2 regions of the Ruegeria sp. TM1040 genome follow, and region 1 is predicted to be linked to the other one. Evidence: riboswitches for the same ligand, from Rfam matches in the RefSeq annotation. Region 1 holds a riboswitch; the other holds the start of a gene.
What was found. A riboswitch is a leader RNA that binds a small molecule or an ion and turns the genes downstream of it on or off. The one in region 1 is predicted to bind cobalamin.
Positions count from the first base shown of each region.

Region 1 (5,543 bases):
TGCTGATCATCAACAGCAAGAGGGGCATGTCGGGCTTCACCCAGCCAAAGGGCAGTGTCAGTAGCGACAAAAGCGATGCGGTGACGGAAAAGTAAAACACGATCGCCGCGGTCTCTTCGCTTTGCACCATCTTGCGAATGTGGATCTGCACAAATCCTCGCAGGGCGGCAGCGGCGAGGACCAGCATCGCGCCGATAAAGGCCATATCCTGAAAGGAACCAGCCCCACCGAGCCGAGGTGAGAGCATGATCAACACTCCAACAAGTCCGATGGCCACAGCGCTGATGCGGATGATGCGAATGCGCTCACCAAGCAGCAAGGCGGCCAATACCAGCGTAAATATCGGGGTGGCATAGCCCAGAGCGGTGACTTCTGGCAGTGGCAGGATCGCCAGCGCGGCAAAGTTCAACCCCATCGCTGTCGTGCCGACGACGCCTCGCCAGAAATGCAGCATCGGGCTTCGGGTGCGCAGCCCGCTGGGCAGATCTCCCCGCGCTGCGAGCCAGACCAAGATCACCGGCAACACAAAAAAGGAGCGAAAAAACACCGCCTGACCTGTGGGCACCGTCTGGGTGATTTCCTTGATGAGGCCCGACATGATGGTGAACAGCCCGATGGCGGTCACTTTTAGTGTGATTGCCAAAATCGGTCGATGCGATGTTAAGCTTTTTGCCATGCGCGGACCCTGCGCGCTTGGCCGGGGAATGGCAAGCACGCAAGGGAGAAGTGATACATTATTTGCGACCCAGCCACCCGAAAATCAGTGTGCAGGGCCGGGATCATGGGCCTCGGCCTGATTTTCCTCACTACGCCATTCGGCGAGTGCTTGGCGCAAGATCTGCAGGGCAGAATTGAGGAACAATCCGGCCATGATGCCTGCCACAATCAGGTCGGGCCAACCGGTTGAGGTGCCCCAAACCCCAAGCGCGGCGATCATGACCGCAACATTGCCGACCGCGTCGTTGCGTGAACAGAGCCAGACGGATCGGACGTTGGCGTCGCCGTCTTTGTAGGCGGCCAGCAGGGCCACGGACAACAGGTTCGCAGCGAGCGCAAGAAATCCGATCACGCCCATGACCTGCGCCTCGGGCACGCCCACAACAAAGACGTTCCAAATTGTAGAACCAAAGACCCAGCCGCCCATCAGCAGAAGGCTCACACCCTTGCCAATTGCGGCCAGCGCCCGCGTACGCAGGCTGGCTCCGATGACTGCCAGCGAGATCCCGTAGGTGAGCGCATCCCCTAGAAAATCAAGCGCATCGGCTTTCAGCGCCTGGCTGCCTGCGGCTTGACCAGCGGCCATTTCAACACAGAACATCGCCGCGTTGATCACGATCACAGCCCACAGGCGGCGTTTATATTCCTTTGATACTCCGTCAAAGCGGGCGGTGTGGTTGCAGCATCCTGCCATGAGTCAGGTCCTTTGCGCTTCGTCTTGAATTCGATTCGAGAGGAACTTAATTGCTCTAGTGACTAGAGGTTCAAGGGGGATTTGATGCTGTCCATTGGTGCATTGTCCAAGGCCACCGGGGTCAAGGTTCCGACCATTCGCTATTACGAAGAGATCGGTTTGATCGACCATGCCAGTAGAAATGCCGGCAATCAAAGGCGCTACGATCAGGCGGGGCTGGAGCGGCTTGGCTTTATCAAACATGCCCGCGATCTCGGTTTTACATTAGAAGAAATCAGGGACTTGATGGGGCTCAACGGGCAGCTGGGCCAGGATTGCAGAGCTGCCGATCGCATCGCGCAGTCGCAGCTTGAAAAGGTGCGGGCGCGGATCGCGCGCTTACGCCGTCTCGAGGCCGAGTTGGAGCGGATCACCACCCTGTGCCAAGGTGGCAATGGTGGTCAGTGCCAGGTCCTGAGCGCCTTGGGGGACCATAGCTTGTGCTTGGGCGACCATGATTGAAGGTGTTGTTTACACGCCGGGTGGATCCGCAGGCGGGACAAATTTCTCCATGTCCTCCGCTGAAAAGACCGCCTGCAATCCGCTTCGATAATCCGGGTAGCGCAACTTCACCCCGAGCTCGTCCTTGATCCGTGCGTTGCGCACACGTTTGTTTTCACCGTAAAAACTGCGCGCCATCGGGCTCATCCCGGCTTCGTCAAAGGGAACCTCGGATGGGATCGGCAGGCCCAGGAGCTCTGCAGCGTAGCCCAGAACATCCTGCGGTGGAGCGGGTTCATCGTCGCAGACATTGTAGATCGCGCCTGGATTTGGCGCCTGGATCGATGCTTTGAGAACCTGCGCGATGTCCTCCACATGGGCGCGCGAAAACACCTGACCGGGTTTGACGATACGGCGCGCCTTGCCCGCCATCAGCTTGGCAAAGGGTCCACGACCCGGGCCATAGATCCCGGCAAGGCGAAAGATATGCAGGGGCAGTCCTGCGAGGCTGCTCCACTCTTCTTCGGCGCGGACGCGCCAGTTTCCGCGCTGGCTCGACGGGGTTGCGGGAGTCATCTCGTCAACCCAGCCGCCATCGTGATCACCATATACGGCAGTTGTCGACAGATAGCCGATCCACTCCAACGACGGCAGCGCAGCAATCTCGGCGCCAAGCGCATTTAGGACGGGATCGCCGTCTTCTGAAGGACTGATGGAGAGCAGAATATGCGTTACATCCCGAAGCGGCACATCTTGTCCGGGCCATGTCATCAATTCCACCCCACTCTCGGATTGGTCCTCGCAGCGATCCCGGGTTGTTCCGATGATGCGCCACGCGTCGCGCGGCAGGATCTTTGCCAGCGCGCGGGCCGTGTAGCCAAAGCCAAAGCAAAGCAGCGTTTTACGGGTGGTGTCTTGGGTCATATGGCAGAACATGCGGGCGGATGCGGGCAGATGCAAGCACCTGCTGCAGACGGCCAGCTGCGATTATGTGCAGCCGTCGTCGCTTGACACAGGCGAAAAGACTGCCGCATGAGAGGGGCGATGGTTCCCCGACGCCTAAGGCCGGTGGGATGAAAAGGGAATTCGGTGCGGAGGAGCCAAAGGGCGCCAAATCCGAAACTGCCCCCGCAACTGTAAGCGGCGAGCGCCCCGTCACAGCCCACTGATCCTCATGGATCGGGAAGGGAGGGACGCGCAATAACCCGCAAGTCAGGAGACCTGCCATCGCGACTTTTTAACCAAGCGGGCGGTGGGCCCGCGGAGGACGCGATGCCAGATGTCAAAACTCTGATGAGTCACACTTGCACGCCTCTTGGTCGGAGGTTGGGATGCACGTTTATCTCTATCTGATTTCAGCCAATTACGTCAGCACAAAGCGGTTTGCGGCGCTTTCGAGACGGCTCGAAGAGCTTGCGCCCAAACCTGCGATGGCCATTCGGCTGGAGGCAGACGGGGTCGGGCTATGGCAAGCGCTGGACACACTCAGGGCGCGTGGTGCGCGCCGAATCGACCTGCGTCCTGTGGGCCTTCCGTTTTCGCAATCACTGGAAAACTGGCTACCGGGTGCGGCGGGGGCATGGTGCGCGCAGCAGAATGGCGTTCCCCCCGAAGTTTTCTTTGCGAGCAGCCCCGAGCATGACGACGACGTGATCCGGGCGGTTGCCAGCGCAGAGGTCTCGTTGCAGCGGGTCGTGGATCGGCCCAGAGGCGAGATCGGCAAAGGCTGGGATCTGCCCCCACCGCATCAGCACCATCTCCTGGTCTGTACCGGTCCGCGTTGCCACCTCAAAGACGCACCGAACCTTGCGGATCATCTCAAGTCGGAAATCCGGCGCGCGGGGCTTGGGGACAGCTGTCTGGTCACCACAACGGGCTGCGTCTTTCCCTGCAATGCGGGGCCGGTGATCGTGCATTATCCGCGCGGGGATTGGTATCGGGTTCCGGATCTCTCGGAGATCCAGCGTTTTGTCAAAACCGTCCTTGTGCAGGGCGGTAGGCTTGAACATCTCATTTTCCATCAAACGGGAGTCTCCCATGAAACTGCGTAACCTTTTGCCATTGCTCGGCCTCATGGCATCTGCAGCGCATGCTGATGCCGTCACCATCCAAAGCTGCGGCGTCTCTCAAGTGTTCGATAAAACGCCGAGCCGCGCGATCACGCTCAACCAGCAGGCAACCGAAGTCATGCTGGCGCTGGGCCTGCAGGAAGCGATGGTTGGAACCGCGTACATTGACGACGCGATTCCCGCGCAATGGAACGACGCCTACGAGAGCGTGCCGGTTCTGGCTGAAAAATACCCAGCCGCAGAGGTGGTATTGGCGCAGGAACCGGACTTTTTGTTTGCCGGCTTTGGATCGGCGTTTTCTGAGGACAATCTCGGTGCCGCCGAGAAATGGCACGACCTCGGGATTGGCACCTATCTTGTGGATGCCTCCTGCAAGGACAAACACCTTCAGGACGTGCCCTTGACCGTTGCCCCGATCTTTGAAGATATTGAAACTGTTGGAAAAATATTCAACGTAGAAGACCGTGCGAACGCATTGATCGATACCCTTCAACAGCGGTTGGACTCTGTCAAAGCAGCGCCGTCCGGGGCGGGGCAGACTGCCTTCATCTATGATAGCGGCGCAGAGACGCCTTTCTCCATCGGGTGTTGTGGCGGGCCTGCGCTGCTGGCGTCGCTCACGGGGCTTCAGAGCATCAGCAGCGATGTGCCCGGCACTTGGGTCGATCTCTCTTGGGAGCATGTGGTTGCCGCAGACCCGGATGTGATCCTGTTGATCGAGGCGGATTGGTCGACCGCCGCAGAAAAACGCGCGCACATGGAAGCGGACCCAGTATTGAGCGCGTTGCGCGCGGTCAAAGAGGGGCGTTTTGTAACCGTCCCCTTCTCGGAAACGCTGTTGGGGATGCGCTTTGCCGATGGCGTGGAGACGGTGAACAATCAACTTGCAAAGCTGCCGTAAATGCGTCGCGGATCGCCCCTGTTGCTGCCAGCCTCTGGTCTGGCGCTGTTGCTTGCGATGGCCGCAGGGGTGCTCTGGGGCACTGCTGACATCAGCTGGGGTGATCGGCTGGCGATCCTCATGCATGACGATGATGCACCGCGTGGGCTGTCGATGATCGTCTGGCAATGGCGCATTCCGCGTGTGCTGGCGGTCGGAATGATCGGCGCCGGTTTGACGTTGGCTGGTCTCTTGATGCAGACCGCGCTGCGCAACCCGATGGCTGATCCTTATCTGATGGGAGTGTCCTCAGGAGCGTCGGCGGCGGCCGTTGGGGCGATCATCTGGTTTCCGTCGCAGATGACGGAAACACTTGGTGTCCCTCTGATCGCCTTTCTTGGTGCGGCAGCTGCTTTCCTGATGACGCTCACGCTCTCGCACCGGCGAGGGCGTGCGCTTGATCCTTTGGTGGTTATCCTCGCCGGTGTTGCGGTATCTCTTATGTTCCAGGCGCTTACGGCGTTCTTCCTCTATGTTGGTGATCCGCATGCCACGCGCAATGCGATGGGGTGGTTGATGGGAACGGCGGCGGGAACCGATTGGGAGGAGCTACCACTTCTGGGCACCATCCTCGCCCTGTCGCTGGTGCTGGCGTTGCGCGCGTCGTCCAAGCTGGATGCAACTTTGCTCGGGGATGAGCGCG
Region 1 covers NC_008044.1:3,098,449-3,103,991, forward strand. The annotation lists gene TM1040_RS19100 (DMT family transporter) at 1-676, opposite strand, end outside; gene TM1040_RS19105 (cation transporter) at 761-1,411, opposite strand; gene TM1040_RS19110 (MerR family transcriptional regulator) at 1,496-1,912, shown strand; gene TM1040_RS19115 (SDR family oxidoreductase) at 1,922-2,815, opposite strand; cobalamin riboswitch at 2,920-3,135, shown strand; gene TM1040_RS19120 (hypothetical protein) at 3,223-3,942, shown strand; gene TM1040_RS19125 (ABC transporter substrate-binding protein) at 3,929-4,861, shown strand; gene TM1040_RS19130 (FecCD family ABC transporter permease) at 4,862-5,543, shown strand, end outside.

Region 2 (5,543 bases), 290 kb from region 1:
CGGTGTGTCCTGCAGTTTGCGCAGCAATTCTTCTGGCGAGGGCAGATCGGCCACATGGGTCAGGCGGATTACCGCCATTTCGGCCGCCATCATCGCATTGGGGGCGGCGGCGACTTCTTCGAGCGCCTTGAGTAGCATCTGCCACATCCGCGTCAGCACTCGCATCGGCAGGCGCGCCGCCATATCCTGTCCACGGGCTCGCTCATCAGGGCTGATGGTAGGGTCCTCGGCGGCATCCGGCGTGATCTTCACCACCGAAACCCAGTGGGTGATCTCGGCCAGATCGCGCAGCACAGCCATCGGATCGGCGCCTTCGGCGTATTGTGCGGACAATTCTGTCAGTGCTGCAGCGGCGTCGCCGCGCAGGATCATATCCATCAGATCCAGCACCCGGCCCCGATCGGCAAGGCCAAGCATTGCACGGACCTGATCGGCCGTGGTTTCTCCGGCACCATGGCTGATTGCCTGGTCCAAAAGGGATGTCGCATCCCGGGCCGATCCTTCTGCCGCGCGGGTAATGAGCGCCAGCGCATCGTCGGCAATCTCGGCCTGCTCGCTGGTCGCAATCCGGCGCAAGAGGTCGATCATCACCTCCGGTTCGATCCTGCGCAGATCAAAGCGTTGACAGCGGGAGAGCACCGTCACAGGCACCTTGCGGATCTCGGTGGTGGCAAAAATGAACTTCACATGCGCGGGCGGCTCTTCCAGCGTTTTCAGCAACGCATTGAAGGCCGAGGTCGACAGCATGTGAACCTCGTCGATGATATAGATCTTGTAGCGCGCCGAGGCCGCACGATAGGCCACGCTGTCGATGATCTCGCGAATGTCGCCCACGCCGGTGCGCGATGCGGCGTCCATCTCCATCACGTCGACGTGGCGGCCTTCCATGATTGCGGTGCAGTGCTCGCACTTGCCGCAAGGCTCAGTAGTGGGGCCACCTTGGCCATCCTCGCCAATACAGTTCATGCCCTTGGCAATGATCCGCGCGGTGGTGGTTTTGCCCGTGCCGCGGATGCCCGTCATGATGAAGGCCTGCGCAATGCGATCCGCGGCAAAGGCGTTCTTGAGCGTGCGCACCATAGCGTCTTGCCCGACGAGATCAGCAAAGGTTTCGGGCCGGTACTTGCGTGCCAGAACCTGATATTGTCCGCTCTGTACTGCGTCAGAGATCTCGGGGCTGTGCTCGCTCATGAGGGCCTTTCGAATGGTCTTTAGGGGCGCAGGCCGGATTCGACCCCAGCGCCAAGTGTTCCGTGCAAACTAAGCTCCGACGACAGCTTCGTCCACCGCTGTTGGGGATGATCGTGCAGAATGGCGAGGTGACAGAAAAGACTACCTGTAGGACGCTTTGGCAGGCTAAGGTGACAAGACGGTATCGCGGATATGGGTCCGCGGCTCCCGGGGGGGAGAGTAAATGGTAAGTGCTACGAAATTGCAGCCGCAGCAGGCTGAACCAACTTTGTCGCTACATGCGCTTTCGGTGGGCGATGGGATCCTCGCCCTGAGCCGGGCGCCCGGTGCAGGGGGCGATTATGCCGCCGATCTGCGCCTGATCCACGAATGGCGCCCGTCTATGGTGATCTCGATGACCACGCGCGTCGAGCATGTTATCCTTGGCGTAGAGACTCTGGGCACGGACATTCAGGGGCTTGGCAGCCGCTGGTTTCATATGCCGGTTGAGGATTACCAGACCCCGACAAAGGATCTTGAGGATCATTGGCATCAGGTCAGCGCGCTCGCGCGGCAGGCCTTGTCGGGTGGAGGGCGTGTCCTTGTGCATTGCCGTGGCGGCTGTGGACGATCCGGCATGGCAGTGCTCCGGCTGATGATCGAGAGCGGCGAGCCGCCGGATGCAGCTCTTGCACGGCTCAGGGCCCTGAGGCCCTGTGCGGTGGAAACGGATGCGCAGATGGCCTGGGCCTATGGCCGCCGTCGCCAAGCGCCGCCAGCATAGGCCGAGCAGCTTAGCTCATCAGACGTGGTCTCTGTGCCCCCTGCGGGTGGCGAATTGAGGGCGCTTGCACGGGCGGACGCGCTGGGCGGGCTTCGCCAAACGCGCGGGGCATGTCTGCGCTGGAGGTGCCATGCGCGCTGCCCCCGTCTGCCGACAACATTGCATCCGCAAATCGGTCCAGCGTCTCTGTTTTGGTCGTGGCCTGCACATCGCAAAACACCCGAATACGGGCATGACTTGCGGCAAATCGCGCCGGGCAGGCTTTCTCACAGCCATCGAGGCGGCTTTCACCACTGATTTCGAAATCGTCTTTCGTAAGCCCGCGGGCGCTGTCGAGCGCTTTTGCCAGCGCCGCCAGCATCCGCTGCGCCGCTGGGCAGGGGCGCCCGAGGTGCAAACATGTTGTTGATACAAACTCATGCGTGCCCGCGTCACGCGTCTCTGTGTGGTCCGTCATTCTCGTGCCCTCCGCACTCGGATCAAGGGGCCGTAGGGATGAGCGGGACATCGGATGGGATCAGGCCCTTCGGGCGCGGAGTGATCAGCCATCAGACCTCCTCCGAGACACCCCGCCCGGCTTCAGGTTTACATTGCCGATGGCAGGTCTCCTGACTTGCGGGTCATCGCGAACCGGCCCTTCCCGACCCTTTTTTGCCGGTTACGACGTTGGGGTCAGTGGCTTTGCCGGGGAACTCGCCGCTCACAGTTGCGGGGGCAGTCACGGACTTGGCGGGACCCAATGGTCCAAAGCCTCACCGTATTCCCTTTTCATCCCACCCCAAACAGAGGCAGGAACCATCTGTCTGGATGCTACGCAGCGGTAAGTCGCCTCGTCAACTGGGATCTTTCTGCGAGCGCGAAATAGGTCAGCGGCGCGGCACAAGACACATGGGATGCGCAAGACAATGCGAGGATGTGCAGGTAGGGAGCAGGCTCATCAAACACAAAACCCCGCCTGGGGCGGGGTCGTGTGACAAGTGAGAGGCTGGACATCGACCCAAGCGGGGCTCGTTGTGGCTGCTTCCTTCCGGACCTGACCAGGTTGGCGAGGCGCTTGCCCGCGCCAACCTCTCGAATCCCGATATAGGGAAGCCGCGGAAAGATGACAACCCGCTGCCGGTTTGAATCCTCGTGTGTCGCGCGCTCAGAGGCGCAGCTTCAGCGCCAGAAACCCAGTGTCGAGCTCTGTTGCGGAGCGGGCCACATTCTCGGGCAATTCATGGAGGTGGCGCCTGGCACCCGGGCCCGTGAGGGCAATCGCATCCACGCCCAAGTCCGGGCTGAAGCGCCAGGGCGCCGGAAAGACGGCGGAAAGGTCATGTGCAGAGGCCACATAGGCGCCGACCACATCCCGGATCATCTGCGGCGGCAGGGGCAGACCGGGCGCATCCATAAGCATTCGAAAATTGCCACCGCCGCTGCTGCGGTAGCTGTTGAAGGCAACTGCAAACTGCTGGTCCCCGTGCATGGGGCGGCCATTCCACTGCAGGTTCCTGATCCGCCCCGGCCCTTCATGGAGCCTGCGTCCTTCGGCATCAAATCGCGCGTGCTCTCGAGGGTCGATTTCATACTGCAGGCCGAAAATGACATCAAAGTTGTGCCCCGGGCGCGCAGGATCTGCCAGCAGGCGCGCGTCTGCATCAGGCTCCAGCTGATTAAAGAGCCCTGCGGACATCTCGAGCCAGTCTCGCACTTGATGGCCGTTGACGATGATGCAGCGCAACTCGTTGGGGTAACTATAAATATCTGCGACATGACGGCGCGAGATCTCTCCCGGTGGGACGTCCGTGTAATTGAGCGGCCCGGCGCGCCCGCCAAATTTGGCCGGCGCCACGGCAGACAAAAGTGGCAGGTCCGCATACTCTGATTTCAGCAGCATCGGCTGCACTGCGGCAGCCTGTGCCGTCGCAATGAGTGCGAGGGCGCGATCTTCAGCAAAATAGGTGAAATAGGAATGATGTGCCTCGGACAATGTGCCGACTTTTGCCGCCATCTCGGCACGCGTCTGTTCGTGGACATCCCGTAGCGCCAGAACGAGATCTGGTGCCTCAGAAACAACCGGGCGCAGACCGTCGCGGGTTTGATGCGCTACGGCGCGTAGCGCCGCGCTGCCGCCTTCAACGCGCCAGCCCTGTGGCGTCTGACGCAGGCCGAGATCTATCACCCCGAGATGAGACCCGCCGGACCCGGGCATGACGACCGGAATCTCCCAGTCACGTCCCGAGCCGTCGGGCGGTGGGAGCAACAAATGCGTATGCCCTCCGATGGCTGCGTCGAGACCGGGCAGACGCGACAGGGGGCGAAGCGCGTTTTCCATTCCGTCCCGCGCAGTGTCATCGCCTTCTCCTGTGTGGGCGAGGGCAATCACCACATCCGCACCGGACGCCCGCAGGTCTGAAATCGCAGCCTTTGCGCTGCGCAGCATGTCATCCACATGCAAGCGTCCGGCCAGATGGTCCGCGTCCCAGAGCATGGTTTGAGGGGGCAGCACCGACAGCAGGCCAATCTTGACCTCCGCCACACCATCCTGGCCACCTGTCGCCCTTCGAAAGTGCCGCGTCAGGATCAGATGTTTGTGAACTGGCAAGGTGTCATCTGCTGAAAGCGGTGTGATGTTGCTGCTCACCGCAGGGCAGGGGAGCGCTGAGAGAACCCGGGACAAGGCGGATAGGCCGTAGTTGAACTCGTGATTGCCGAGGCCGACGGCATCATACCCGAGGACCTCAAATGCATGGATAGCAGGCGCCAAGGCGCTGTCCGTTGCCAGAGCCGGTTCTGCAAGCGGCGAACCTTGGAGCCAGTCGCCATTGTCCAAGAGTACAGCAATATCACCAGCTTCGGCTGCCTCTTTCCGGGCCTCTGCGATCAACTGAGCCGTGCGGCTGAGGCCGATGCCGGGGTGCTCTTGATCGGCGTAATAATCAAAGCCGAGAAGGTGACTGTGGACATCAGATGTCGCAAGCACGCGCAACCGCCCCGTCACGCCAGGTTGGTCGCCCGCCTCTTCTTGCGTTCCCGTGGCATCTTGATCGTCTTGGGTCATTCTATGCCATTCACCATCGCTCACAGGCGCCGTTCCGATATGGAACGCACCCGGTGCTAGATCTGTTTGTTAACGATTAGAAGAACAGAGACATGGGCCTCTGAGAAACCCCTGCGATGGGCTTTTTTTGAGTTTTTGAAAAGCGTGGCATTTTTGCTTGTGTGTATGACTCGATCACGGCATCACGCCTATCGCGGGCTGGCCAGTCATCGCCTATATAGGACGGTGACTTGAAATAAATTTCGGAAAGTGAGGCGGTTATGAAGCGAGCGGAGCAGGTGACCTTTGGTGGCAGCGGTCTCGATCGCGCCGCGCTTTTGCGTGCAGATGGCGATGCGCTTCAGACGCTTTGGGACGCCGCAGATGTCCAGATCATGCTTTTGTGGCGTGGCAAACCCTTGTGCGTTTTTGCGCCGGATCATGCCGAAATCGAGGGGCTGGCGTTTTTGAACGCGCGCGATCCGCTTGTCTCTGGGCGCCGTGCGGAGGCGCTTTTTCTGGGCCGGAGCGCAGAGGGGGCGGGGTATTTTGCCGTGAGCCTCGAGG
Region 2 covers NC_008044.1:182,724-188,266, forward strand. The annotation lists gene TM1040_RS05160 (DNA polymerase III subunit gamma/tau) at 1-1,191, opposite strand, end outside; gene TM1040_RS05165 (protein-tyrosine phosphatase family protein) at 1,415-1,954, shown strand; gene TM1040_RS05170 (hypothetical protein) at 1,965-2,411, opposite strand; cobalamin riboswitch at 2,535-2,769, opposite strand; RNA gene ffs (signal recognition particle sRNA small type) at 2,930-3,028, opposite strand; gene TM1040_RS05175 (5'-nucleotidase C-terminal domain-containing protein) at 3,099-4,997, opposite strand; gene nudC (NAD(+) diphosphatase) at 5,258-5,543, shown strand, end outside.
Region 2: linked by a shared signal. The riboswitch ahead of TM1040_RS05170 (hypothetical protein) and the one ahead of TM1040_RS19120 (hypothetical protein) in region 1 are both predicted to bind cobalamin.